2 linked regions of the Pontibacter akesuensis genome follow. The protein of the gene in region 1 binds, or shares a complex with, the protein of each later gene. Links are inferred from orthologs where the notes say so. Each region holds a gene or a part of one and is shown in the gene's direction. Other genes may lie near its edges. The genes, in order: dnaB and dnaG.

Region 1 (14,359 bases):
GCTACGTCTACGGCCAATTGCTGCAGGGCAATCTCGAGCTGCTCATCGTTTGGAGCCACGCCATGCCATTTGTGAGAGCCCATCATAAAGTCAACACCGAATCCCATTTCCGTGTCCATCAGAATGATAATCGGCTTGCCCTGGCCAGTGGCGGCTTTCGCCTGGTCCAGCGTTGGCAGCAATGTCTCGAAGCTGTTGCCGTTGGTCTCCATTACGTTCCATCCGAAAGCCTCGAACTTCGCGCGTAGGTCGCCCAGGCTCAGTACTTCCTCTGTAGAGCCGTCAATCTGCTGTCCGTTGCGGTCTACGGTGGCGATCAGGTTGTCGACCTTGTTGTGGGGCGCATACATGGCAGCTTCCCACACCTGGCCTTCTTCCAGTTCTCCGTCGCCCATCAGCACATATACCAGGCTGTCGTCGCCGTTCAGCTTCTTCGCCTGCGCCGCGCCAATTGCCACGGAAAGTCCCTGGCCGAGTGAGCCAGATGAAATGCGTACGCCTGGCAGTCCTTCGTGCGTGGTCGGGTGGCCTTGCAGCCTGGAGTTGAGCTTACGGAAGGTAGCGAGTTCTGCTACATCAAAGTAACCGGCACGCGCCAGCACGCTGTAAAAAACAGGGGAGATGTGGCCGTTGCTTAGGAAGAAAAGGTCTTCGCCTTTGCCGTCCATCTTAAAATCGGTGCTGTAGTTCATCACCTTAAAGTATAGCGACACCAGGTAATCGGTGCAGCCAAGGGAGCCACCCGGGTGTCCGGAGTTTACGGCGTGCACCATGCGCACAATGTCGCGGCGCACCTGCGAAGCTGTTTGCTTTAGCTCTTCAATGCTCTTGTTGTGTGGATTCACTTTGTTGGATTATGAATGATAAATAGTTGAATTAAGAATTGCGGATGGCGTGTGTACGTTGTTCCGTCCGAAACAGTATAGGCCGCTGCCTAAGTAAAACACGTAGCTCCGGCAGTAGTCTTATGGTCAAATATAACGAAAAACGCAGCGGCCCGGCTAGGCAACTGCGTTTTAGTTTTTATTTCAACACCTGTGCAGTGTGCTCTTTCGTCTTTACTTTGGTGATGATGTCCGCAATCACGCCGTTTTCATCAATCAGAAACGTGTAGCGCATGGTGCCCATGTACTTGCGCCCGTACATCGATTTCTCCTGCCACACGCCGTACTGCTCCACAATTTGCTTGTCAGTATCGGCGATCAGAGTGAAGGGCAGCTCATACTTGGCGACAAAGTTCTGGTGCGATTTTTCGCTGTCGGTGCTCACGCCAATTACCTCGTAGCCCTCTTGCTGTAAGGCGCTGTGGTTATCGCGCAGGTTACAGGCCTGGGCGGTGCAGCCGCTGGTATTGTCCTTCGGGTAGAAGTATAAAAGCACCTTTTTGCCGCGGTAGTCGCTTAGTTTTACAGTATTGCCATTCTGGTCTTTGCCCTCAAATTCAGGCGCCTTGTCTCCGATGTTCAGTTGCATGTTTTTGTAATTTTTGACTCTTTGACAAAAGACAAAGGACTCTGTTTTTCTTTTTCAAAAGTCCTTTGTCCTTCATCAAATATTCCTTTGTCTAACTTAAATTCTGCCCGTGTAAGTCGCTTCGTTACCGGCGTTGTCCTTCACCTTCAGCACCACCTCCCCGGACAAAGGTACGTTTTTGTCTAACTTCTCAGACCAGATGGTAGCGTCTTTGTGCTCATACTTCATCAGCACCCACTTGCCGTTTACCCAGGCGTTAAAGGAGTTGATGCCTGACAGGTCGTCCCCGATTTTGAAGCTGATCAGGTTCGGCGACTTGTTCATCAACTTAATAGTAGGGGCCTTTGTGTCTTCCAGCACCTTAAATTTTCCCATGTTTTTGGTGGAGAAGGTGATTGTGTTGCCGTCCCATTTGCCACCGGTATAGCCACGGCCACGGCCGGTACCCAGGAAGTATACTGCCGCTTTTTTCATATCCAGGCCGGTGGTGTCAGGCCGGATGGTTACCTGAATGGCCTTGTGCAGCGGCGTGAAATAATCCCCGATGGTGTACACGCCGTTCTCCAGGCTGGTCTTCAAATAGAGCGTGTCGTAGAGCGACTGCTTGTCGAAAAGCACCTTGGCGTAGCGGTTCGTAAACAGCACTTCTTTGTTGGGCGGCACCATCCGCTCCAGGCCAAGCGCTTTGCTGATGCCGCAGAAACGCATGGAGTCAGGCAGACCGGCCCTTAAATCAAAGAGGCTGACGGAGGTGGAGTTCTTCATGTAGCTCGGCACCAGCATCAGCGCCTTGTCGCCCATGTACAGCTCAATGTTCTGAGCGGTTCTGCCGGTGTCGGTGGCACTGATCTTAAGCACGTTGCCCATGATCTCGTAGCTGATTGCCGGCTTCTTCACGCCCTTGGCAAGGGTTTGGGTAAACTTCGGCTTCTGCCCCTTCACGATAAAGCTTAGGGTAGAGGTGTTGTTATAGGAGTCCTGCGTCACCAGCTTTATCCGGTACACCGAGTCTGACAGCACGCTGATGCGGCCGTAGCGCTCCTTCGTCTTGTAGAGCGGCAGGTCGTTGCCGTAATCTACATAAGCCTTTTGAAAGGAGCTGCCTTTCCGCTTGTACTGCTCGTAGTTAATGTGCTGCGATACCTGACGCGAAAGCTCAAAGGGCACCTGGTCGATGTAGTGGTTGTAGAGCGGCTCCCCGTTCACGATCAGGGTCACTTCCTGCGTGCCATTCTTATTGGCGGCGCCGTCCAGCCTGTCAATGGTCAGCAAGTCGAGGCCAAGCAGGCCGTGTGCATACACTGTGTCGGTTAAAGTATAGTTAGTGCCCACCTGCTTAGTGCGGAACTCGGCGCGTTCAAACTCGTTGTTCACGCGCGCATAAATGTTCAGCGGGGTAATGCCCAGGCTGTAGATATCCGGCGGCGTGGTGTCAATCACCTCCGCAAATTTATACTTGAGCGGGTTATAGAGGCGGTCTTCCTTGTCGCGGATCTCAAAGTGCAGGTGCGGCCCGCCTGAGCCACCCGTATTGCCGGATAAACCGATCACGTCGCCGCGCTTCACCGGGAACTGGCCCGGCTCCGGGAAAAGCTCCAGGTCAAAGGCCTGCTTCTCGTACTGCTGCTGCACCATGTAGTTGGCCAGCGGCTTGTAATACTCCTGCAGGTGCGCGTAGGTCGTTACCAGCCCGTTGGGGTGCGTCACGTAAATGATGTTGCCGTAGCCGTAGCTCGACTGCTTTACCCGCGAAATGTAGCCATCGGCGGCGGCGTGCACCGGCAGGCCCACGCGCTGCTCCGTTTTAATGTCGAGGCCGCCGTGGAAGTGGTTGGAGCGGATCTCGCCCATCGTCCCCGACAGGAAATTACGCTCCCCCGGCTTTATCGGAAAAAGGAAATAACCCGGCTCAGGAGCAATTTGCGCCATCGCGCCCCAGCCGGTAAACATAGCAAGTATGGCCGTAGCCAGCAATTTCTTATTTGACTTCAAAGTCAAGAAGCTTCTTATCTTCAACATACCCTTCTAATCTATCTCCAATTTTAACCGGGCCTACGCCTTCCGGTGTTCCTGTAAAAATAATGTCGCCCGTTTTCAGGGTGATGAACTGTGAAATGTAGGCGATGATGTCGTCGAACGAGTTGAGCATCATCTTTGAGTTGCCTTTCTGCCTCTCCTCGCCGTTCACGCTCAAGCTGAAGTTAATGTTTTTCAGGTCGGGGAAATTAGAGAGGGGCAGGAACTCGGACACAGGGGCGGAGCCGTTAAAGCCCTTCGCCAGCGTCCACGGCAGTCCTTTGGCTTTGGCTTTTGTCTGCAAATCGCGGGCCGTGAAGTCAATACCCAGGCCTATGGCGTCGTAGTACTTATGCGCGAACTGCTTCTCCACATTCTTGCCCTCGCGGCAAATGCGCAGCAGCAACTCTACCTCGTAATGCACATCAGAAGTATACTCGGGGTAGTAAAAAGGCTCGTTGTGGCGAAGTATGGCTGTGTCGGGTTTGAAAAAGACGACGGGCTCGTCGGGTACTTCGTTGTTGAGTTCTGCAATATGCTCGGCGTAGTTCCGGCCGATGGCTAATATCTTCATGTACGTACTGATTTCGGTTCTATTCTCAAAAATAGGACTTTTAACGCAGCGCCGCAGCAAATGTGGCGAAAAATTATGCGGGGCGACAGCGCCCGGGCAACTGAACTTCTTTTATTCTAACTTCGGAACAGTGCAATTAGTATAGCCGGCGGCATGACAACATTTTGATGGCTGGCAGACGTATACCTGTACAGAAAAAGCAGAATTTTTATCTCCTGACTTTTAGGAGATAAGCCTATGGCAAGGTGGAATACAGCTGCTTTGCCTTTAAAAATTGATCTCGTTAAAATTGATTTTAGAGAAATTGGTTCAAAATTTGGAACGAATTCTTTAAAGCCACTAAAATTAGAAAGACATGTATAAGAAAATTGTAGCATTTACAGTAGCTGTGGTGACAATGGTAGCCTGTACTACCGTGCCCATTACGGGGCGTCGGCAGCTAAGCCTGGTGCCTGAGTCCGTGATGCAGCAGCAGAGTTACGCTGCCTATGACCAGGTAATCAGCGAAAGCAAGATATCACGCGACGCGCAGGCCACCGCCATGGTGAAGCGGGTAGGGCAGCGCATACAGGGCGCCGTGGAGCGCTACATGGCGCAAAACGGTTTGCAGGGCGAGCTGCAGGGGTTTGACTGGGAGTTTAACCTTATCGACGACCCGCAGGTGAATGCCTGGGCGATGGCCGGCGGTAAAACGGCTGTGTACACCGGTATTCTACCTATTGCTAAAAATGAAACGGGCCTTGCCGTGGTTATGGGCCACGAGATTGCCCACGCCATTGCCAAGCACGGCAGCGAGCGCATGAGCCAGCAGTTGGCCCAGCAGTTCGGCGGACAGACGCTGTCGGCCCTGGCTGGTACACAGCCGGGCGCAGCCACTAACCTGGTGATGTCGGTGTACGGCGTTGGCTCTCAATTAGGGCTTTTAAAGTATGGCCGTACGCAGGAGTCGGAAGCCGACCGCCTAGGCCTAATATTTATGGCCATGGCTGGATATAATCCCGAAGAAGCTGTATCTTTCTGGAAACGCATGGAGGCGGAAAGCGGTGGACAGGCGCCACCGGAGTTCCTTTCAACGCACCCAAGCGCGGGTACCAGGCAAGCCGCTTTGCAGAAGCACATGCCTGAGGCCCTGCAGTACTACAAAGCCAGATAAAAACCAACCCTCATGAAGGTATGCGCCCCTTTGCAGGCTTTAGCCAAGCCTGCTGCTTTGCCAAGTCTACGTTATATGCTGTTTTTCCTGCTGATCCTGGGGTCCGCCTGTACTACCCGCGATGCAATTCGCGATGAGAGCGAGGCCGGCCCAGAGGATATAGAGGAAGAGCCTTACGACGGAAAGCTGCTGGCGCAGGTGGTGTTCGACACGGTGGACTATATTGTGCCCACCACAGAGCTCATGCAGCCCTTTATCCGGGAGTTTGGCGATGGTACGGTGGTAGACAAAGTGATGATCCGCAAGGTGCAGGAGACGAAGGAAGACGATCCGGCTTACTATTTGGTGGGCCTCGGCATGCAAAACGGACAGTTCAGAAGTATGGCTTTGTCCCTGGATGTAGCCGCCGACAATAGCCTGTATTTAAGCAGCAAGGGATCGAAGCACATGTGCCAGGCTGCCGCAGGTTGCGGATTCTGCTACTTCACGTTCTCCGGCAACCAGATCACCGGCTGCGAGTGCGCTTCCCGTGCGCCGGGCAACAACTGTGTGCACAAGGTATCACAGCAAAACACGCTCCTGAAAAATGTGTCATCACTAGATAGGACCCGCAACAAAAAGAAGTAATAATTGTACTTGATGAAAAAAGGGAGAGGCCGCTGGTATCCAGCGGCCTCTCCCTTTTTATTTGATGCCGTAAGAAGCTAAAGATGGAATATTTCAGGCGCTTTTAGTTTCTCACAACCCATTTACAACCTCATCATCAACATTTGTCATTTCGACGTCAGGAGAAATCTTTACTAGTTCTAAATAGATCTCTCCTGACGTCGAGATGACAATGGCAAGAGGATAATGCAACTGTCTCATTACGACGTCTGCATGCTGCGCAGTCGGATGCGTGTCAGGATCTTCTTGGTGTACAGCGGGAACTCACTTTTCATCATCCAGTCGTAGTAGCTTGGCTCTTTCTGCAGCACTTCCTCTACCGACACATTTTTATACTTGCCGAAGTTGAACACCTCCTGGCCAGCTGGGTTGTACACGATGCGGCCCGACAGATCAGCCGTTTTATCGACCGTGAACTTATGCAGCGCCGCCATGTCGTTCTGCACGGGGTACTCTGTCAAGCCCTCTTTTGTCTCGAAAGGAGTTTCCTGGTACTGGTCCAGTTGCACCATCAGGATGTGGTAGGTAGCGATGGTGTCGGCCTCGGCGCTGTGGGCGTTCTCCAGCGATTTGTTGCAGTAGAACTTATAGGCGGCTGACAGGGTGCGTTTCTCCATCTGGTGGAAAATGCGGCAGGCATCCACGATGTGGCGGTTCTCAATGTCGAAGTCAATGTCGCAGCGCAGGAACTCCTCGGCCAACAGGGGAATATCAAAACGAAGCAGGTTGTAGCCACCCAGATCGCAGCCCTCCAGAAACTTGCTGAACTCCCGCGCCACTTCCTTGAATGTAGGGCAGTCCTTCACGTCTTCGTCGTAAATCTTGTGGATCAGGCTCGACTCCAGCGGAATTGGCACGGTGGGGTTGATGCGGCGGGTCTTAAGGATTTCCTCTCCGCCGGGCATCACTTTCAGGCAACTGATCTCCACAATGCGGTCTTTGCCGATGTCGGTGCCGGTGGTTTCCAGGTCAAAGAAAACGAGCGGGCGCTTCAGGTGTAATTTCATGGCTGTACTTGGTTATGCGTTAAGAACCGCCTGCGTTAGCGCCTCCAGATTCATGTTGTTATAGTTGCCCGAGCTCATCAGCAGCAGGTTGGCGTTTTGCCAGTTGCGGCTGGTCAGGTGCTGCTGCAGCGCTTCAGAGTCGGTGTAGATGTGCAGGTTGGGGTTCTGGAACGCGTCTTTCAACTCCTGTTCCGTCAGCATCTCCATGCGCTTGTGCTCAATGGTTTTCGGGTTGAAGTATACGATCGGCTCATCAGCCAGCGCAAGCGCACCGGCATACTGGGGTATAAAGTTCCGGTTCAGGCTGCTGAAGGTGTGCAACTCCAGCACCGCTACCAGATCACGCTGAGGAAACTGCTTCTTTACCGCCTCTGAAGTGGCTTTTACTTTAGAAGGCGCATGCGCAAAGTCACGGTAAATGTTTGCGCTGTCAGATTCCCCGATCTTCTCCAGGCGCTTGGCCGCTCCTTTAAAGCTTTGAATTGCCGCGTAAAAATCACTCGCTTTCACACCAATTTTCTTGCACACTTCCTTAGCAGCAGAAATGTTGCGCAGGTTGTGCTCCCCAAACAGCTGTATCTCCACGTCGCCCTCTTTCTTCGTATGCAGAATGGTTTTGCCGTTTTTGATGCTGTGCTCGTGCACCGTGTAACCGATGTAGGAGATATCAGCAGGGTTGCGCGGCACGCTCACCAATTGCACCTGCTCGTCGTCCTGATTGTAGATCAGCGTGCCAGCCTTCGGTGTCATTTCGGCGAAAATGCGGAACTGCTCGCGGTAAATGTCCTGGTCAGGAAACACGTTGATGTGGTCCCAGCTGATGCCGCTGATTACAGCAATGTGGTGGTGGTAGAGGTGGAACTTGGGTATGCGCTTGATCGGGTCGGAGAGGTACTCGTCTCCTTCTATGATAATCAGGGGTGCATCATCTGTTAATTTCACCATGCGGTTGAAGCCTTCCAGCTGCGCACCCACGGCATAATCAAATTTGCGGCCCAGTTGCTGCAGCACGTGCATGATGAGCGAGGTGATAGAGGTCTTGCCGTGGCTGCCCCCGATTACGATGCGCTGCTTGTCCTTGCTCTGCTCGTAAATAAACTCCGGGAAAGAATAGACAGGAATGTTGAGCTCCTGCGCCCGCTTCAGTTCGGGGTTGTCGGGGCGGGCGTGCATGCCCAGTATAACGGCATCCACGGAGGCATCCAGTTTCTCCGGAAACCAACCTTCTTCTGAGGGAAGTATACCCTCGGCGGCGAGTCTGCTTTTGGCCGGCTCAAAAATCTCGTCGTCAGAGCCCGTTACTTTCAGGCCTTTGTCGTGCAGGGCCAGGGCCAGGTTGTGCATGATGCTGCCGCCAACGGCAATCAGGTGTATGTGCTTTAAATCCTTCTTCTCCATGTGCGATGCTAATGATGTAGCGAACCTACAAATTTAGAATTCCTTCCCAAATTAAAATGGCTATACGGCAATATGTGGATACTTTGTGGATATCTTGTGGATTATTAACAGGGTTATAAAGATTGAATCTCTCCCAGAGCTGCTAAATTTGTGACTATGGAGGAGATGAAAATGAATGTGCGGCCTGCGGGCAACCGGAACGGATGGCAGAAGAAAGCCCCCGTTCTTTCGGAATTGGGTAAGAAGCCACCGCAGGCACTGGACTTGGAGGAGGCCGTGCTAGGCGCTCTGATGCTGGAAAAGGATGCCCTGACCACGGTAATTGATATTTTGCGCCCGCAAAGCTTTTACAAGGAGGCACACCAGCGCATTTTCAGGGCTATACTGGCGCTGTTTGATAAGTCGGAGCCGATTGATATACTGACGGTGACGCACGAACTGCGCGAGCAGGGCGAGCTGGAGATTGCAGGCGGTGCCTACTACGTCACCCAACTGACCACCCGTGTAAACTCCGCTGCCAACATCGAGTACCACGCCCGTATCATCACGGAGAACTCCATCAAGCGCGACCTGATCTCCATCTCCTCAGAAGTGCTTTCCAGCGCCTTTGAGGATACTACTGACGTATTCGAGTTGCTGGATAAAACTGAGGCGAAGCTGTACGAAGTATCGGAATCCAACATCCGCAAGAACTTCGATGACATGCGCTCTTTGATGCACCAGGCCATCAAGGAACTGGAGGAGAAGCGCAAGCAGGCCGACGGTTTAACAGGTGTGCCAAGCGGTTTGATGGCGCTGGACCGTGTAACATCGGGCTGGCAGAAATCTGACTTGGTTATACTTGCCGCACGTCCGGCGATGGGTAAAACAGCCTTCGTACTGTCGTGCATGCGCAATGCCGCTGTTGATTTCAACAAAGGTGTGGCAATTTTCTCTCTGGAGATGTCCTCGCTGCAGCTGGTGAATCGTCTTATTTCTTCAGAAGCTGAGCTGGACTCGGAGAAGATCAAGAAGGGAAGCCTGGAGGAGTATGAGTGGGCACAGCTGAACCATAAAATCGCGAAGCTGACCGAGGCGCCTATCTTTATTGATGACACCCCTGGGTTGTCTATTCGTGAACTTCGCACCAAGTGCCGCCGGTTGAAGGCCCAGTACGATATCCAGATGATCATCATCGACTACCTGCAGCTGATGAGCGGCAATGCCGATGGAAAGTCGAACGGTAACCGGGAGCAGGAGATTGCCTCCATCTCACGTGCCATGAAGATGCTGGCCAAAGAATTGAACGTGCCGGTAATCGCGCTCTCGCAGCTAAGCCGTGCCGTGGAAACGCGTGGCGGTGATAAGCGCCCGCAGCTGTCTGACCTTCGTGAATCCGGCTCCATCGAGCAGGATGCTGACATGGTGCTTTTCCTGTACCGCCCGGAATACTACGGTATTACCGAAGACGAGATGGGCAATCCGACGGCCGGTGTAGGCGAGGTGATCATCGCCAAGCACCGTAACGGATCGCTGGAAAACGTGCAGTTGAAATTTATCGGTAAGTATACTAAATTTACGAACCTCGACAATGATTTCGGGGGAGATGGTATGAGCGGCTTTAACGCCTTGCCTAACAGTACGTTTGATGCCGATGCACCAGGGTCTATTCGCTTGGGTAGCCGCATGAACGACGGGGGTAACGGAGGCGGCGGCTTCCCGACATCCAACTTCGATGAGGAACCACCGTTTTAATAAGTAAGATTTTAGACGTTAGATTTAACACAATAGACTTCTAAATATTTCAGTTAGAAGTATAAAAGACTTCACAAAGTATAAAGGCATACACAATAAGCCAAAGGAGGATTAGCCGCTGCGCCACGAGCCAGTGGCTTTTCTGATTTTAGGGAGGTCTGAAAAAGTAGGAGTCCCCGATGACCTCGCAGTGTCCGAAGGTCCTGCGAGCGTCTTGCCAGCCACGAGGCATCAGACGCTGCGAGGTTTTGCGAACGCTCGCAGGTCTTTCGGCAGCGAATGGCCTATCCAAATCAAAGTATGAAACGGGTGGATATAGTTGAAATAAAAGAATTAACAGCTGGCCAGAAAAGGCAGGTGCTACAGCTGTGGAACCAGGAATACCCGGTGCAGTTGCAGTATGCGGCTCTTGCTGCGTTCGAAGAGTATCTTAAAGGCTTGATGCAGAAGCGGCATTATTTGCTTCTTAGCGAGGCCGGAGAAGTATGCGGTTGGTTTTTTCTTTTTGAACGGGCGGAAGAAACCTGGTTTGCCTTGTTAGTAGATGGTAAGTTGAAGGGGAGAGGGTACGGAAAACGTCTGCTGCGCCTTGTTCAGGAAAAGGAGAGCCAACTGAGCGGCTGGGTCATAGATCATGATAGGGACGTGAAAAGCAACGGAGAGAAGTATAACTCTCCCTTAGACTTCTACCTGAAAAATAATTTTAAGGTATGTCCGGAGGAGCGGCTGGGGACGGAGAAAATATCAGCTGTGAAAATTAGGTGGATTAGAGAATCAAACACTACATCCTGTTGACTCTGCCGACGCAAGCGTTTTTACTGCTACGAAGCAACAGACGCTGCGAGGTTCTGCGAACACTCGCAGCGTCTTTTAACGCATAGTCCGGCTATACTTGTCAGGATTTATTTTCCGGCTTCTCAAGTATAAATGCTCCCACTTTTTAAGCTTCTAATTTCTACTTAAATTAAGCCCCTCATTTAGTACCTTTGCCTGTATGAAAGTAGGAATCTTTTTCGGTGGTCCGTCGCGTGAGCGGGAAATCTCGTTTGCGGGTGGCCGTACGGTTTACGATAATTTAGATAAAGCACTCTTTGAAGCCGTTCCGGTATTTGTGGACAGCCTCGGCAACTTCATCCGCCTCGACTGGCAGTACATCTACAAAGGCACTATCCGCGACTTTTACCCGCCGGTGGAGGCACTGCCTGAGAGCGAGCACGGCCTGCAGATCTACCTGGAGTCGTTGGGTGAGCTGAGTATCGAAGAGCAGGACAAGATCATTGCTAAAGCGGGTAAGCGCCTGCAGCCAAACGAGTTCAAGCAGTATTTTGACTTTGCGTTTCTGGCGCTGCACGGCCCTTACGGCGAAGATGGCAGTATACAGGGCTTACTGGAGTGGTACCACATCCCGTATTCCGGCTCCGGCATACTTCCCTCTGCGATTGGAATTGACAAGGCGGCGCAGAAAGAACTGCTGAAGCAGAACGGCTTTGCCACGCCCGGTTACAGCCTGATCAAGTATAGCGACTGGGCCGACCACAGCAAGCGGGAGTCGATTTTTGAGCAATTGGTAGCGCAACTGGGTCTGCCGCTGGTACTGAAGGCGCCGCATCAGGGCTCTTCCATCGGCATCTCTATCGTGAAGGAGAAAGATTTTACCACCTTCGAGACAGGGGTAGACCGCAGTTTCTTCACCAAAACCATTTACAAGAGCCAGTGGCTGGCAATGGGCGAGGAGAAGCAGCTGACAAGTATAAAACAGCTGGTGGACATCCGTGAGGGTATCGGCATGCCGGTACTGCTGCAGGATGGCTCCATCATCTATCACCCGGAAGAGCTTTTCAACCACATTAACCACACCTTCTCCAGCTCCGCTACCGACAGCATCACACTTACCAATGTGGAGCACGAGCAGCAGGTGCTGGTAGAGGCTTTTATACAGGGCAAAGAATTCTCCTGCATTGTAGTGCAGGACGAGCAGGGACAGCCGATTGCCTTGCCGCCTACCGAGATCGTAAAGGGCAATGAGATGTTTGACTACCGCTCAAAATACCTACCGGGTTTGAGCCGTAAGATTACACCAATTAACCTGCCTGTAGAGCAGATACAGCAAATCCGGAAAGACTGCAGCAAGCTTTTCAAGGACTTTGGCTTTAACGTGTATGCGCGTCTGGATGGCTTTATAACGGAAACTGGGGACATTTTCCTGAACGATCCGAACACGACTTCAGGCATGCTGCCTTCGTCGTTCTTCTTCCACCAGGCCGCAGAAATAGGCTTGAACCCATCGCAGTTCCTGACTTATATCATCCGAACGTCGGTGGCTGAGCGTCTGAAAACCGGTAAAGACACCGTGAAGCTGACGCGATTGCTGCAAAAGCTCGATAAATCCATACAGGAGCAGCAGGCGCACCGGCACGATAAAATCCGGGTGGGTGTGATCATGGGCGGTTACTCTTCTGAGCGCCATATCTCGGTGGAGAGCGGTCGTAATATCTACGAGAAGCTTTCTTCGTCTACCAAGTATGAGCCGCTGCCCATCTTCCTGACGGGCAGCAACGAGTCGCACCGCCTGTACACCATTCCGATCAACGTGATGCTGAAGGACAATGCCGACGACATCAAGGAGAAAGTGCATTACTTTGAGAAAGGTGGAAAGCCGCACCCGGTGCTGGCGCAGATCACGGAAGAAGCCGAAAGCATCACCCGCAAGTATACGGGCAGTACGCTGCAGGAGCCGCAGCGCATTAGCTATGAGCAGCTGAAAAATCTGACCGATGCGGTGTTCATTGCCCTGCACGGTCGCCCGGGCGAGGATGGGGCACTGCAGGCGGAGTTAGAGAAGCTGTACATCCCGTACAACGGCTCTGGTATCCGCTCGTCTCAAATCACCATCAACAAGTATGAAACCAACGAGATACTAGCCAAACACGGTGTACCGGTGGCAAAGCATGCCATGGCCCTCAAAGAGGATTGGATGCAGGACAAGGAAGCTTTCTTTCAGGGTATAGAGGCAGCGTTTCCGTATCCGTTTATTGCCAAGCCCGCAGACGATGGCTGCAGCTCAGCCGTTAAGAAGATAAAGAACCGCCAGGAGCTGGCAGCGTTTTCTCACCTGATCTTCCGTGAGATGGAAGAATTGGATACCGAATGCGCCCGCACCTTGTCGCTTGGCTTTAAGGAAGAATTCCCGAATAAGGCAGGCTTTCTGGTGGAAACACTAATCTCCCGAAACGGAGCCAAGCATTTCCTGGAGATTACGGGCGGTTTGCTTACCAAGTATGATCCGGATGGCACAGTGAACTACGAAATATTTGAGGCATCTGAGGCATTGGCTGAAGGCGAGGTGCTGTCGCTGGAGGAGAAGTTTCTGGCGGGAGAGGGGCAGAACATTACACCCGCCCGCTACGCCGCTGACCCGGTGCGTCGCCAGAAAATTTCAGATAAAGTAAAGGAAGACCTGCGCCGTGTGGCCCAGATTCTGAACATCGAAGGCTATGCCCGCATCGATGCCTTTGTGCGCGTGCTGGAAAATGACGAGGTGGAGACGATCATTATAGAAGTGAACTCGCTGCCGGGCATGACGCCGGCCACCTGTATCTTCCACCAAACCGCCATTAACGGTTACAAGCCTTACGACTTTATCGACCGCATCCTGCAGTATGGCGTGGAGCGTACCAAGATGAAGGGACAGTTATAAAGAGTTAAAAAAATTAAAAGTTAAAGAGTTTGAAGGTGTTTTATAGAAGTCTAATGTCTTTTATCTAATATCTAATGTCTCAAATAAAACCCATGTTTAAAGCAAATTCTTTTGTAAGTGTCTTGGTGCATCTGACGATAATGGCGGCGATTGTTGCCGCACTTATTTTCGGCTTCTTTTACCTGTACCTGCCCTCTGCCACTAACCATGGCGAAACGATATCAGTGCCGAAGATTACCGGTATGCAGCTGGGGGATGCGGAACAACTGCTGGAGGAGCAGAGCCTTCGCTACTTCATCAACGACTCTACTTACAGGTCGGACCAGAAGCCGTTTGAGATACTGACGCAGGACCCGGCGCCGGGGGCGAAGGTGAAAGAGGACCGGAAGATTTACATCTCCGTGAACATGAAGAACCCGCCGATGATCAAGATGCCGAAGCTGATTGACGGATCGGTGAAAAACGCAGAGCTCATCCTCAAAAGCTACGACCTGAAAAAAGGCAAGATCACGTACGTGCCGGACCTGCAGCAGAACGCTGTGCTGAAGCAGTTTGTTGGCGGAAAAGAAGTTGCGCCGGGGGCTTTGGTGCCAAAAGGCGCTGTGGTGGACCTGCACGTGGGCGACGGTCTGGGTAATACA
Region 2 (14,442 bases), 2.6 Mb from region 1 along the record:
CGATGATGGAAAACAACCCCTGCGAAGCTATACTTACCAATGTGCTTGGTACAAAGAATCTGGCAGACCTTTCAATGGCCTTTGAGGTAGAGAAGTTTGTGATGATCTCCACGGACAAGGCAGTGAACCCAACCAACATCATGGGTACTTCCAAGCGCATTGCTGAGATTTACATTCAGTCGTTGAACGGCCTTAACCAGAAGAAAGTAAACGGAAACAGCCATCCCTATACACAGCCAATACAGACCAAATTTATAACCACCCGATTCGGCAATGTATTGGGTTCTAATGGCTCAGTAATTCCGCGTTTCAGACAGCAGATCGAGAAAGGCGGGCCACTGACGGTGACGCACCCGGATATCACCCGCTATTTCATGACCATACCTGAGGCGGTGCAGCTGGTGCTGGAGGCTGGTACGATGGGCAGGGGAGGCGAAATCTTTATCTTCGATATGGGCGAGCCTGTGAAGATCGTGGACCTTGCCAAAAAGATGATCCGTCTGGCTGGTTTACTGCCGGATGTGGATATTCCCATCTCCTTTACCGGTTTACGGCCAGGTGAGAAGCTGTATGAGGAGCTGCTGAATGAGGAGGAGCAGACCATCCCTACCCATCACAGCAAGATCAAAATTTCGAAAGTACGCGTGTACAAGTATGACGACGTGGTGAGCGATATTGACGAGCTCATGATGCTGAACAAGAACAAGGATGAGCGGCAGGTGGTGCGGAAGATGAAGCAGATCGTGCCGGAATACATCAGTAAGAACTCCCGATTCGAAGAACTGGACCTGCAGTTGAATAACTAAGATTTTAAGCTAAAAAGGCAAAGGCCACTCCATGGAGTGGCCTTTGCCTTTTTAGCTTTTGCTTACTTACCTGCCTAGCAGTAACACTTTCCAGGCATCGTTTACCTGGTTTGCCTCTAAAAGTTTCTTGCCAAGTATTTCCATCTCGATTTGCAGCTTCTCAGGTTCTGCTTTATACTTGTTCAGGGTATAGCTAACCAGGGGATCTGATTTAAAGGCTTCGACTTCTGCTGCTGATGGCATGGCCTCTGTATTTGCCAGGCGCGCCAAATTATTACCTGTTAGCAAGCTGCTGTTTCGGATAAAGCCCGGCAGCTGATCAATGCCCATGCCTTTGTTGCGAATAGGCTTGGGCAGTTCAAAAATGCTGTCGCCATTGGCACGGATGTAGTAATCGCCGCCCATGCGGGCTACCGCATCCAGTTTATAGGGATCGATCTTCCCTGTGCCGTCAAGTATACTTTCCGCTATGTGCAGCAGCAGCACCTCACAAATCACCAGGTTTCCTGCGCCTCCTTCGGGCCCCAGTTTAATCACGTCGGTTACTTTGCATTCCAACGCTACAGGAGCCTCCTGCACGCGCGGGGGCTTCACCAGTACCGACGCCTCCGGTGTCAATCCGGCTTTGATAAATTCGTTTATGCCCTGCTCATACTCAGTGCTCGCCAAGGACATCTGCTCCACGATAGCATAGTTGGCAATGTTGATGACCACCTCCCGCGTCTCCAGTACATTTTCCAGGGTATGTTTGGAGGAATTGTCGCGGATGCGGCTGAGGGGAGAGAAGATAAGCACAGGCGGGTTTGAGCTGAACATGTTAAAGAAGCTGAAAGGACTCAGGTTCACGTCTCCGGCGGCATTAACAGTGCTGGCGAAAGCAATGGGGCGCGGTGCCACAGCGCCGGAAAGCAAGCCGTACACTTCTGCCGTAGTCGCTTCTTTTGGGTTGATTGTTCTGATGCTCATAAAGCGTGTGCTGGTGGGAAAGCTTTTTATAATTTGTGATTTTCCAAAAACGGAGTGAAAGCTGCTATGGCAGGACTTGCATCATTGAAACTCACTTCAAATTTCTTTAGCACAAGGTTTGCCTGCAACGGGTTTCTACCTCTTCGCAAAAAAAGAATAACTAGTTCCGGATAACCTTTAAAATGCCGGAAGCACCTGCGTTCTCACCTCTCCAAAACCGATCCGGATACCGTTGCGTTCGCCATGCGCGCGCATGATCACCGTGTCACCATCCTGTATAAACCCGCGGCTAGTCCCATCCGTTAGCTGCAACGGGTTTGTGCCACGCCAGGTAAGTTCCAGCATGGAGCCGTAGGAGCCTTTGTCCGGACCGCTGATGGTGCCGGAAGCATAAAGGTCGCCCACCTGCAGGTTGCAGCCGTTGCTGGTCTGGTGCGCCAGTTGCTGGTTCATGTTCCAGTACAGGTGCCGGTAGTTCGTTTGACAGATGCTGTTTTCTGCGGCTCCCTCGGGCTGCAGCAGCACCTCCAAGTTAATATCGTAGTGGTGGTGGCCGGTAAACTCAAGGTAGGGGAGTGGCTGCGGGTCCTGCACCGGGCCCTTCACTTTAAATGGCTCCAGTGCATCCAGCGTTACCACCCAGGGTGATAAGGACGAGGCAAAGCTCTTAGCCAAAAACGGTCCCAGTGGCACGTACTCCCATGTTTGAATATCGCGGGCCGACCAGTCATTAAGCAGCACCAGCCCGAAGATGTACTCATCTGCTTCGTTAGGAGAAATACTTTGCCCAAGCTGCGTTTCTCTGCCTGTGATGAAGGCAACCTCCAACTCAAAATCGAGCATTCGGCTGGGACCAAAAACAGGAGCATCCGCATCGACTGCCTTTGTTTGCCCTTTCGGACGGTAAATAGGCGTGCCGGAAGGGACAATGGAGGAGGCGCGGCCGTGATAGCCGATCGGAATGTGTTTCCAGTTCGGCAGGAGCGCATTCTCTGGATCACGAAACATGGAGCCCACATTGCGGGCATGCTCCATACTGCTGTAGAAGTCAGTGTAGTTGCCTACTTTCACGGGCATGTGCACTTCTGCGTCCCGCTGCAGCACCAGGCATTCCCGGATTAGATCACTATCGCCGCTTATTTCCTCATTATCATTGCGCAGCAGCTCGGAAACACGGTTCCGGACGGCCCGCCAAACGGGTCTGCCAAGGGCAATGAAGTCGTTCAGGCAAGGGCGGTGAAACACGTTTGGGTCCATGTCGATCAGATTAAAGAAATCCCGACGCCCCAACACACACAAATCCAGAATATAGTTGCCGATGGCCACACCCACGCGTGGATCACGCTCTGGGGTGCTGAAAATGCCGAATGGAAGATTCTGAATCGGGAAATCGCTGCTGGCGTCAATCTCAATCCAGGAATGAAGGGCGGGGTCATTGGCTTTGATCATAGTTCGGTGCAGGAATTTAGCTACACAAATATAGCTTTTTTGCCCGCTTTATAAAGCCGGTTTTCTCTGAGGCGGTATTATTTAGAAGCAGTCCTGCGCAAAGGCCGAGCGAAGCAGCATCGGCTGAAGGAGAAATAAAAAAGGTGTGGCTACGCGAACGTAACCACACCTTTTTTATTTTATGAATACTTATTCTATACTTCCGTCGGCATCACATTCACGGCCTCTACGGCTTTTATCTCAGGCACAGCCTTCAACACTGCCTGTTCTACTCCAGCCTTCAAGGTCATGGTAGACATGGGGCAGGAGCCGCAGGCACCCAGCAGTTCCAGTTTCAGAATCATTTCGTCTGTTACCTCCAGCACCCGCACGTTGCCGCCGTCTGCCTCCAGGTAAGGTCTGATCTGGTCGAGGGCTGATTCGATGCGAAGCAAGAAGTCTTGATCTACGTTTGTGACTGCCATTTCTTTAACTTTTGATTTCTACTGGTTTTGTCTTGCCCCAAGTGGCATTGCGAAGCGATACTTGCTGTGCAACAGACTGGGCCAACTCTTTGAAAACACCACTTGCAGGAGAATCGTTCTGCAATACTTCCGGTGTACCGGAATCACCGTTTTCGCGGATGCTCTGCACAAGCGGTACCTGGCCTAATAATGCCACCTCATACTTCTCTGCCAGCGCCTTTCCGCCACCTTCCCCGAAAATGTAATATTTGTTTTCAGGTAACTCGGCAGGTGTAAAGTAAGCCATATTTTCTACAACACCCAAAACAGGCACGTTAATCTGTGGCTGGCGGAACATCTGCAAGCCCCGTACGGCATCGGCCAAAGCCACTTTCTGCGGCGTTGTCACGATCACGGCTCCAGTTACGGGCAGCGCCTGCACCATGGTCAGGTGAATGTCTGATGTTCCCGGCGGCAGGTCGAGCAGCAGGTAGTCCAGTTCGCCCCATTCCACATCTGAAATAAACTGACGCAGCGCTGAACTGGCCATCGGTCCTCTCCACACCACGGCGCCGTCGGCCGGTGTCAGGAAGCCAATAGACATCATTTTGACGCCATACCTTTCTACCGGCATGATGTAGTTTTTGCCATGGTCGCCCTGCACCATACTTGGGCGCTCCTGCTCCACCCCAAACATGGTCGGGATAGAAGGGCCGGAGATATCGGCATCAATTAAACCAACCCTTGCCCCGCTTTGCGCCAGCGCAATAGCCAGGTTCGTTGTCACCGTGGACTTACCCACGCCACCTTTGCCTGAGGCAATGGCGATAATGTTCTTCACGCCACGAAGCACTTCCGAGGTGTCGCCACGGCCGGAGGTAACGCGCGACGTCATGTTCACGGTTACGTCTGCCTCTTTATCAACCATGGTATGGATGGCGGTAATGCAGGCGTTGCGGATCAGGTCTTTCAGGGGGCAGGCCGGGGTGGTAAGTATAACCGTAAAGCTTACGTCCTTGCCGTTTACCTGCACGTCCTCAATCATGTTCAGGGTTACCAGGTCTTTTCCAAGATCCGGCTCCTCCACATAGCTGAGGGCTTTTAATATATCTTCTTTTGTGATTGCCATAGTGTGTTAGCTCGCGAATTGCCCTGCAAAGATACAAACAAATTGTTCGGCATAAAACGATGCAGCGCTATCCTTTCAACAAGCGGCGCCACATAATAGTTTGTCCCTTTTTATACTTTGTGCGTACCTAAATTCAAAAGGAGCAACATGGCAGAAACGACAGTCAAGGTTCAACAAGGCGATATCACTAAAGTGCAGACAGATGCCGTGGTAAACGCTGCTAACTCCAGTTTACTTGGAGGAGGAGGCGTGGACGGCGCCATTCACCGTGCCGGAGGACCAGCCATTCTGGAGGAGTGCAGGCAGATCAGGGCGCGGCAGGGCGGTTGCCCCACCGGAGAAGCGGTGATCACAACCGCCGGGAACCTGCCGGCCAAGTATGTCATTCACACCGTCGGGCCAGTATGGAGCGGCGGCAGCAAAGGCGAGCCGGAACTGCTGGCCAACTGTTACCGCAACAGCCTTCAGTTGGCGGAAGAAAACGGTGTGGCAAGTATAGCCTTTCCGAATATCAGCACGGGCGTGTACGGCTACCCCAAAGACAAAGCCGCAAAAGTGGCTGTGGCAGCCGTACAATCATACTTGACGGAACAGAATATAGGTATAAAAGAGGTGGTGTTTGTTTGCTTTGATGCGGAGAACCGGAGGCTTTATGAGGAAATTCTGAATGAGTGAATATTCTAATTTTGAATGAGTGAATTTTGAATGACGGAATATGTTTCCTGTCATCTTGGAAAAATCTTGGTGGCAAAGCGCCAAAGCAGCAGGAACTCTTCAACATGATCCTTGTAGGATGACAGGGTGGGAGAAAATCCAAGTATAAAATTTACTCATCCACTCATTCGCTCATTCAAAATTCAGTGGAACCCTTATCTTTGTCATCCGCTTATACTTTTGCTTATGTCCCTTATCCCAAAAGAAACAGTTGACCAGGTGCTTGCCCAAGCCGATATTACGGAGGTGGTAGGGGACTTTGTGTCGCTGAAGAAGAAGGGGCAGAACATGTGGGCCTGCTGCCCGTTTCACCACGAAAAATCCCCGTCCTTTTCTGTTTCGCCGGCTAAGGGCATCTACAAGTGCTTCGGCTGCGGTAAGGCGGGCAACTCGGTGCAGTTCATCATGGATGTGGAGGGCACCAGCTTTCCCGAAGCTATCAAGTTCCTGGCCAAGAAGTACAACATTGAGGTGCCGGAGGAGACGCAGGATCCTGAGTATGCCCGGGAGCAGAGCGAGCGCGACAGCCTTTTCATCGTCTCTGATTTCGCCGCGAAGCATTTTCAGCTGCGGCTTACGGACCAAGAGCAGGGCAGCATTGGGCAATCGTACCTCAAGCAGCGTGGCCTTAGCAGCAGCACCATCCGCAAGTATGAATTGGGCTATAGCCTGGATGAATGGACGGATTTGACCGACAGCGCGCTGAAGGCAGGCTACCAGCAAAAGTACCTGGAGGCTACCGGCCTGACCATTGCCAGGGAAGATGGCAAGAAGTATGACCGCTTCCGCGGCCGCGTTATGTTCCCGATCCATAACGGTTCGGGGCGCGTGGTAGGTTTTGGTGCCCGTACGCTTAAATCAAACGACAAGAAAAGCCCTAAATACCTAAACTCTCCGGAGTCGGATATTTACCACAAGAGCAATGTGCTGTACGGCTTGTTCCAGGCGAAGCAGGCCATCCGGATGCAGGACATGTGCTACATGGTAGAAGGCTACCTTGATGTGCTCTCACTGCACCAGGGCGGAATCGAAAATGTGGTGGCTTCTTCCGGTACTTCGCTCACCGAAGGGCAGATAAAGCTGATTGCGCGTTACACGGAGAACATCACCGTGCTGTACGATGGCGACGCGGCGGGTATAAAAGCCTCTTTGCGTGGAATTGACCTGATTTTGGAGCTTGGCCTGAACGTGAACGTGGTGACGTTTCCGGAAGGCGAGGACCCGGACTCTTACATCCATAAAGTAGGAGACGCGGCCTTTAAAAGTTACCTGAAGGAGCACGCACAGGATTTTATCTCTTTTAAAACCAGCCTTTATGCCGAAGAAGCCGCCGGTAACCCGGTAAAGAAAGCGGAGGCGATAAAAGAAGTGGTGGCCTCTATCGGGAAGATTCCGGATGCCATCAAGCGATCCGTGTTTTTCCGCAGCTGCAGCATCATCTTCGACATCGACGAACAGGTGCTCATATCTGAGTACAACAAATCGCAGTTGCAGGGCAGGCAGCAGCGGTCTGGAGGCCCGGATGAATCAGCCTTTGCGCCACCCTCAGCACCTGAGCCAGAGCCGGAAAAGCCTGCTACAGACCAGGAGGTCCTGCAGCGCTACGAGCGGGAGATTGTGCGGATGATTCTGCATTACCCGGATTCAGTACTGGAAGAGGGCTTAACCACGAGCAGTTACATGCTGGAGCAGTTGGATGATATCGAGTTCGTGACGCCGCTCTACATTCAGATTATCGAGATAGTAAGAGCAAAGCTTAACAACAATGAGCTACCGACGGCAGATGATTTCATCAACTATCCAAAAGAGGAAATCCGGTCCGAGGCCATTTCCCTGCTCTCGGAGCCTTACGAGCTGAGCCACAACTGGGAAACCCACCACATTTTTGTTCCAAAGGAAAGCGACCTGCTAGCCTATGGCGCGGAAAGAGCCGTGCTGCGGTTAAAATGGCGAAATGCTGAAATACTCCTCAAAGCACAGCGCGAGAAGCTGCGATTGGTTACGGACCCAACCGAGGTAGACAGGGTGCTGAACTTAATCATCTCCCTGAATACTTTTTACAGCCAGTTGGGCAATATGCTGGGAATTGTGGTGAACAGGTAAGCTATGCCTTCTTCAAGAGCCGCAACACCTTCCGCTTAACTCTGCTTAACGCCAACGCTGCTTTTATTTTGCGCTTTATACTTCCTGTAGGGTTCAAAAGTGTAGCCTCATACAAGTGCTTTAAGAATTTGCGCCCTAGCGGTTGCTCAGAATAAAGGATGCCCTCGGCCTGTAGCAGGTGTATCTCTGCCTTTAAACGCTGTAGTTCTTTTGAGGGAATTTGCTTGATGCCGCTAACTTTTCGTCTAGCTACGGCATTTTCAATGGCTAACAGCCTGAAGTCCCGTGATCTAACATATGCACCAAATCCCTGAGAAATGCCTCTGGGCCAAATACGATAATAGTATAGGGGTTCGTCGAGGTAGACAATGTCACCCACTTCTTCGAGTTTATAGAAAAGGTCCTTGTCTTCAGCAAGCCTGAAAAAAGAATCGAACCCGGCCGTTTTGCTGTAAGCGGCACTTTTGAAAGACACAAAAGCAGAAACCTTGTCTTCGAGCACGTCAGAATAAGTGATAGAACCAGCGTTCTCCCTGATGCGCCGGGGTATCAGCTGTACATCGCAGTGGTAGTAGTTCGTGTAAACAAGGCTTGCCTCCGGGTGCCTTGCATGCGCCTGCATTACTTTTGCGACTGCCTCTGGATGTATGGCGTCGTCGGGGTCACAGATAGCAATCACCTCTCCTGTACTGTTGGCAGCAGCCGTCCACTTGGCATGACCTACCCCCATGTTCTCGCTAAGGTAAACTACTTTATACCTCTCCTTGTATCGCGATGCCGCTACAAATGCATCAATGGCTTCTTTGGAGTTGTCGGTAGAAGCATCATCCACAATTATAACCTCCCAATCCGGGTACGTCTGCGCCTCAATTGTTTTCAGGGCGACAAGTATAACATCAGCATGATTGTAGTTGGCAACAATTACAGAGCACATCATAAACAGCAGGTGTAGTGTTGCAATATACAAAAAGGAACAGCAGGTGGATAAGGCTGAACCGCTTCAACTAATCTGCCCCTAAAACTGTTATGTAAATAAAAAAGGCATTGCGCTGTAAACTTTGTAATTTTGCGGCGCTTTACAGAAGATAAACAGCCTGCCGCTGCATGTGCAGTAAGGGCACAACGTAGAAAGTATGGAAACCAATATAACGGGTGACATCAGGCCACTGGATAGCATAGCGTCGGCTATCGAAGACATTCGCCAAGGCAAGGTAGTGATTGTGGTGGACGATGACGACCGCGAAAACGAAGGTGACTTTGTTTGCGCTGCCGAGAAAATCACACCCGAAATAGTGAATTTTATGGCTACGCATGGCCGTGGCCTTATATGCACGCCTTTAACTGAAGAGCGCTGTGATGAACTGGGGCTGGAACTGATGGTGGGCCGCAACACGGCGCTGCACGCTACACCATTCACTGTATCCGTCGACCTGATTGGCTTTGGCTGTACCACCGGTATTTCCGCCTCCGACAGAGCCAAAACCATCCAGGCCCTTGTTGACCCAAACACAGACCCGCACTCGCTGGGAAAACCAGGGCATATTTTCCCGCTGAAGGCTAAGAAAGAAGGCGTGCTGCGCCGGGCCGGGCACACGGAGGCATCTGTTGACCTGGCAAGACTGGCTGGGTTAGCGCCCGCTGGTGTGCTGGTGGAGATTATGAACGAGGATGGCAGCATGGCACGCCTGCCGGACCTGGTAAAAGTGGCCGATCGTTTCAACCTGAAGCTGATCTCTATCAAGGATCTGATCGCGTACCGCCTGCAGCAGGAAAGCCTGATAGACCGCGACATTGTGGTGCAGCTCCCTACTGATTTCGGCAATTTCGACCTGTATGCCTTTACGCAGCGCAGCAACGGTGTGAAGCACCTTGCCCTGGTAAAGGGAACCTGGGAGGAAGATGAGCCTGTGCTGGTGCGCGTGCACTCCTCCTGCGTGACGGGTGATATATTTGGCTCCTGCCGTTGTGATTGCGGCCCACAGTTGCATGAGGCCATGCGCATGGTGGAGCAGGAAGGCAAGGGCGTGGTGGTATACATGAACCAGGAAGGCCGTGGCATTGGGCTGCTCAACAAACTGAAGGCCTACAAACTGCAGGAGCAGGGGCTGGATACGGTGGAGGCAAACCTGGAGCTTGGCTTTGGCATGGATGAGCGCGACTACGGCGTGGGGGCGCAGATCCTGCGTGACTTGGGCGTAACTAAAATGCGTTTGATCTCCAATAACCCGCGTAAACGCACGGGCCTCATGGGCTATGGCCTGCAGGTAGTGGAGCGCGTGGCAATTGAGATGAAGCCAAACGAGCACAACCAAAGGTACCTGACCACCAAGCGCGACAAGTTGGGGCATGAGATTCTAAAAAGCGCGACAATAAACAAATAACAGCGGTTTTATACTTTACAAACCTGCATGGGGAGGCAAATAAGCCTGCCTGTGCAGGTTTTTTTGTCTTCAGGCGAAATGACTTAGGAGGGAAGACAACTTTTTCTTCTGGAAAGGCATACAAAATATATAACCTGCTGTTATACAAGTGTAACTGGTGCCGGTTCACCAGCTGCGAACCTTTTTTTGTACTGCTTTACTATAGAAGACTATGAAAATTAATGCTGTCAAACTTTACCTGCTTTCCCTCTCGCTGTTTAGCTTCGCCCTCTATCCGTTACGTGCACAGGCTCAGTTCAGGCCCGCCATTGATGTGCAGGAGTGGCCGGCAGGCAAAATTGTATTAACCACTGGCGACACCATTTACGGCTCCATTTCCTTTCACCGGGTGCAGGAGATCATCAATGTGCAGAGCGAGGAAGGCAACCTGCACTCGTTCTCCCCGGTTAACGTGCAATATTTTATAGCACAGGAGCAGCCCAGTGGACGGGCGTATACTTTCCGGTCGCTTATGTGGGACCAGGGCCGTGACTACACCAACTTCAAGAAACCCACCTTCTTTGAGCAGCTTAACCAGGGGCCCATCACCCTGATAACGCGGGAGAGTTACGTGCACGAAAGAAACATGCGCGACGCTTCTTATATGGCACAGGGCTACTACGAACCAAGCTATTATGCGCAGAACCCGCTTTGGCTGAACCAGATTGAGGAACTATACTATGTGCTGCTGCCGAACGACGAGATTGTGACCCTGCGAAACGTGCGCAAGGATTTGCACAGGCTCTTTGGCAGGCAGTCGAAGGCTGTGAAAGAGTATGTGAAGGAACACCGGCTGAGCTATGAAAAGCCCCACCAGGTTGTGGCCATTGTGAATTACTATAACTCTCTGGTCGCGGCGGCGCAGGCCAAGGGCGCAGACAATCCTTAGAAACAACGGCAGCGGTCAGAGCTTTTCTTCCCAGGCGCAATTTCCTATATTGGGATTTGTTCCACATACCTTCTGAAAAATGAGCTTTCCTGTACCTGCTGTTAAAAGTTCTAAGTGGCTTGTTTTCCTGCTGTTGCTGCTTTCAGGTATGGCCGCAGGCTTTTTCTGTGGTGCTTTTATTGCCGATTTCTTCGCCTCGGATGAAAAGAGCCTGCCGCTGCCTTACAAGCTATGCATTGTGCTCTGGCTACCCATTGCCTTCATACTTCCCGTGGCCCTGCACGAGTTAGGGCACGTGGCCGCGGGGTTGCTTCTGGGCTTCAGGTTTCGGTCCTACACCGTTATGATTTTCCATTTTTACAAAGAGGATGAGCGCCTGAAGTTTAAATTGATTGCCAACAACGCCAAAAGCTTCCTGGGACTGGCGCTGTGCCTGCCTCCAAGCGGGCTGAACAGAAATGAGCTTACCCGCAGGTTTGCCTGGTATGCCTTTGGAGGTCCTGCTGCCAACTTTATACTTGGTGGCACGCTGCTCGTGCCCTACTTCCTGTCTTGGTCTGAGATAGGCAAGGCAACGCCCGTAACGTACACTTTGGCGACATTCGCGCTGCTGTGCGGGGTTATCTCGCTACTGCTTTTCCTGATAAACATCATACCAAACAAATCTGGCGGGTTCTATACCGACGGAGCGCGGATTCTTAACGTATTGCGTGGCGGTGATCAGGCTTTTCTCGATTCAGCTATCTTGTCGGTGATGGCTGCATCAATGGGGGGAGCGCCTCCCGAGGAACTGGACGAAGCCTTGCTGGAAGAGGCGGCAGCCCTGCCGGTAGAGAGCATCTTCATAAACTACTGCCATGCGTACCTTTACAATCTAAACCTGCAGCGTAACCAGCTAGCTAAGGCCAGGCACCACCTGCGGGTATACGCGGCGGCTGTCGCGCAATTGCCGGCCATGGCTCAGGGGAGCGTTTGGCTGGAACTGGCATTTTTCGAGGCGATGAACGGCGATCTGGAACTGGCAAAAGAACACTATGCAAAGGCGGTCCCTTCGCCATTCCTCACCAGGGATATGTTTTTGCGTGCTGAGGCGGCCATCGCGTTAAAAGAGGCTACCTTTGCACAGGCACAGAGTCTGGCTTTGGAAGCACAGGCAAACCTGAAACACAACCCTGACAAAGGTGCTGCGAAGGCGTATCACCGTTGGCTCAACCAGATTGTTCAGGAAGCAGAACTGGGTGTGAAAAACACTTATCAGGCTGTTTAGGAAAACCTTTATTTCCGCCTACTGTATGGGTTTGGTAAAAGCCGTTTTATACCTGAGGCTGGTTTTCCTAACTTTAGCACAGCAGCTTCCTGCACAGGCTTCTCCTTTTTCCACCTGCCTACGGTTCCATACTTCGGCAGAATACATTTATACATGATGCAACAAACGAACTTCGACAGTATAATCTTTGACCTGGACGGCACGCTCTGGGACTCCACCCAAACCATTGCCGATGCCTGGAATGCGGCCGCAACCCAGTTTGACTTTGTGGAAAAAAGGGTAACCCAGGAGGAAATCCGCAAAACGGCCGGCATGCCCTATGACGCGATCTACGACAAGCTTTTCCCGAACCTGAACAATGCGCAGCGGGAGCAACTCCGGACGCAAAGCGGCAAACTGGAACTGGAGTACCTGCAAAAGCAGGGCGGGCAGCTCTATCCGCAACTGGAGGAGACGCTGCAGCAACTACAACCGAAGTATAAACTCTTTATTGTGAGCAATTGCCAGAGCGGCTACATCGAAACTTTCCTGCAGTTTAACAACCTGAAATCATACTTCACCGATATCGCGTGCTTTGGCGATAAGCGGTTGCCGAAAGGAGAGAATATCAAAGCTATTGTGCAGCGCAATAACCTGCAGCGCCCCGTGTACATCGGCGATACCCAGGGCGACTACGAGGCCAGCGTGCAGGCCGGGGTGCCGTTTATACTTGCAGGGTACGGTTTTGGTGCCGTGCAGGCCGAGGTGCAGGAAATCAATAGCCTTTCCCAACTGCAGGAACTGGTGAAAAAATAAGGGCTGATGCAGGAGGAGCAGTACGAGAAAGTGGAGCTGGCTGTAAGCGCTGGGGAAGCCAACGCGCGGGCGCTTGCCTTTGTGCTGCCTATCCTGGTTCTGTACATCACGCCGTATGTGCTGCTGTGGCCGGAGCAATTCAGCCTGTACGCGCTGGAGCAATTCTTTAGAGACAACGGCTTGCGTTCATTACTTTTTCCGCTGGTGTTGGTGCTGGTTTTTGTAGTGGGGGCGGTGGTGCACGAACTGCTGCACGGCCTTACGTGGGCAAGCTTCTGCAAACGCGGCTTTAAGTCGATCGCGTATGGCGTGCATTGGCGGCACCTGGCGCCTTATTGCCACTGCAAAGAGGTATTGCCACTGCGGCCGTATGTGCTGGGCGGCCTTATGCCGGGACTGGTGATGGGGCTGTTGCCAGCGCTGGCAGGCCTGCTTATAGGGCACCTCATGCTGTTCCTGTTCGGTTTATTCTTTAGCCTGGCTGCCTCCGGCGATTTGCTGGTGCTCTGGATGCTGCGCCACGCAAAAGCAACCGACCAGGTGCAGGACCATCCGGAGAAGATTGGCTGCTATATTTACCGCAAACAAGTATAAGCCAGCGCAGCCGGCATGTCTGGCATACCGGCTGCGCTGGCTTAATGCACAGGTGAAATTTATACTTGCTGAAGCGCTTGCTGTATCGGCACGTTTCCTGACAGTAGTTCGAATGTCTTGTTCTTCACGTTCTCTACCTCCAGCGCCTTTATCAGTACATGAGCCACATCGGCGCGTGGTATGGAGCCTTCGCCGTGACTGTCGAAATTTGTTGCCGTTCTAACCTGTCCAGTGGGCGCTCCGTTCCCGAGGCTGCCGGGGCGCACAATAGTATAGGTCAGGCCGCTATCCACCAGGTGCTGGTCTGCCTTAGATTTGGCGATCAGATAACCCTTCAACTCACCTTTGGGATTGTCAGCGCCAAATGCGCTTAGCATCACGAAGTGCGAGATTCCTTCGGCCTTTGCGGCGTCTACCAGTTTTTCGGCGCCTTTCTGATCCACGCCCACTACGTTTTTCCCTTTTGAGCCGGCGGCAAATATAACGGCATCCATTCCTTTCACCGAATCTGACACATCGCCCTCCAGGTCTGCCACCACCACATGGTCTGCGCCAAGTTGCTTCATTTCATCCGCCTGCTCCTCTTTTCGTATCATAGCGAACGATTCGTGCTGGTCTGTTCTGGATAATATCTCGACTATTTGTTTTCCGGTGGTGCCATGAGCACCTGCTATCAATATCTTCATCGTTTGCCTTTTAGCTTGTTTGAGTTAATCTATGTTGATTACCTGTATTTGATCAGGAGGGAGGAGCTTTAGCTGTTGCCTCTCATGGTACTAACCCTGCCATACGGCTTATGTTCAGGAGGCACCAGTTATGGCAGCCAGTTTAGAAGGGGCGCCAGTGCTCCAGCAGCGGTCCGTTAGC

The links.
Region 2: the proteins of dnaB (region 1) and dnaG are in contact, whole or in part, in a crystal structure (PDB 2R6A), measured with the Geobacillus stearothermophilus proteins. The link is inferred for Pontibacter akesuensis from one-to-one orthologs. Residues at the interface, in WP_033016901.1 of Geobacillus stearothermophilus: Ser13, Glu15, Ala16, Gln18, Glu91, Leu92, Asp94, Ala95, Val96, Pro97, Thr98, Ala99, Ala100, Asn101, Tyr104, Tyr105, Ile108; in WP_049624496.1 of Geobacillus stearothermophilus: Lys456, Leu457, Leu458, Pro459, Ala460, Asn463, Ala464, Leu467, Leu535, Leu536, Ile537, Ala538, Gln544, Glu545, Asp548, Tyr549, His552.

The regions. Positions count from the first base shown.
Region 1 is NZ_CP014766.1:3,327,233-3,341,591, forward strand. The notes cover bases 7,872-10,732. They hold dnaB (replicative DNA helicase), read left to right. Parts: upstream 7,872-8,443; coding sequence 8,444-10,021; downstream 10,022-10,732. Other genes in these bases: A0W33_RS14170 (UDP-N-acetylmuramate--L-alanine ligase), read right to left, coding at 7,872-8,287; A0W33_RS14180 (GNAT family N-acetyltransferase), read left to right, coding at 10,322-10,732. Also shown: A0W33_RS14135 (transketolase), read right to left, coding at 1-845; bcp (thioredoxin-dependent thiol peroxidase), read right to left, coding at 1,024-1,473; A0W33_RS14145 (M23 family metallopeptidase), read right to left, coding at 1,570-3,465; A0W33_RS14150 (fumarylacetoacetate hydrolase family protein), read right to left, coding at 3,452-4,063; A0W33_RS21255 (hypothetical protein), read left to right, coding at 4,301-4,426; A0W33_RS14155 (M48 family metallopeptidase), read left to right, coding at 4,419-5,216; A0W33_RS14160 (hypothetical protein), read left to right, coding at 5,292-5,843; A0W33_RS14165 (3'-5' exonuclease), read right to left, coding at 6,083-6,889; more of A0W33_RS14170, read right to left, coding at 6,902-7,871; more of A0W33_RS14180, read left to right, coding at 10,733-10,816; A0W33_RS14185 (D-alanine--D-alanine ligase family protein), read left to right, coding at 11,016-13,718; A0W33_RS14190 (PASTA domain-containing protein), read left to right, coding at 13,811-14,359. UniProt on the Escherichia coli protein: The main replicative DNA helicase, it participates in initiation and elongation during chromosome replication. Travels ahead of the DNA replisome, separating dsDNA into templates for DNA synthesis.
Region 2 is NZ_CP014766.1:715,605-730,046, reverse strand. The notes cover bases 5,208-8,151. They hold dnaG (DNA primase), read left to right. Parts: upstream 5,208-5,693; coding sequence 5,694-7,610; downstream 7,611-8,151. Other genes in these bases: A0W33_RS02980 (glycosyltransferase family 2 protein), read right to left, coding at 7,612-8,151; A0W33_RS02990 (O-acetyl-ADP-ribose deacetylase), read left to right, coding at 5,208-5,468. Also shown: A0W33_RS03015 (nucleoside-diphosphate sugar epimerase/dehydratase), read left to right, coding at 1-806; A0W33_RS03010 (flavin reductase family protein), read right to left, coding at 873-1,772; fahA (fumarylacetoacetase), read right to left, coding at 1,950-3,221; A0W33_RS03000 (NifU family protein), read right to left, coding at 3,416-3,685; A0W33_RS02995 (Mrp/NBP35 family ATP-binding protein), read right to left, coding at 3,690-4,793; more of A0W33_RS02990, read left to right, coding at 4,941-5,207; more of A0W33_RS02980, read right to left, coding at 8,152-8,547; A0W33_RS02975 (bifunctional 3,4-dihydroxy-2-butanone-4-phosphate synthase/GTP cyclohydrolase II), read left to right, coding at 8,744-9,991; A0W33_RS02970 (hypothetical protein), read left to right, coding at 10,203-10,919; A0W33_RS02965 (M50 family metallopeptidase), read left to right, coding at 10,999-12,186; A0W33_RS02960 (HAD family hydrolase), read left to right, coding at 12,340-12,981; A0W33_RS02955 (DUF3267 domain-containing protein), read left to right, coding at 12,988-13,575; A0W33_RS02950 (SDR family oxidoreductase), read right to left, coding at 13,635-14,261; A0W33_RS02945 (cupin domain-containing protein), read right to left, coding at 14,404-14,442. UniProt on the Escherichia coli protein: RNA polymerase that catalyzes the synthesis of short RNA molecules used as primers for DNA polymerase during DNA replication.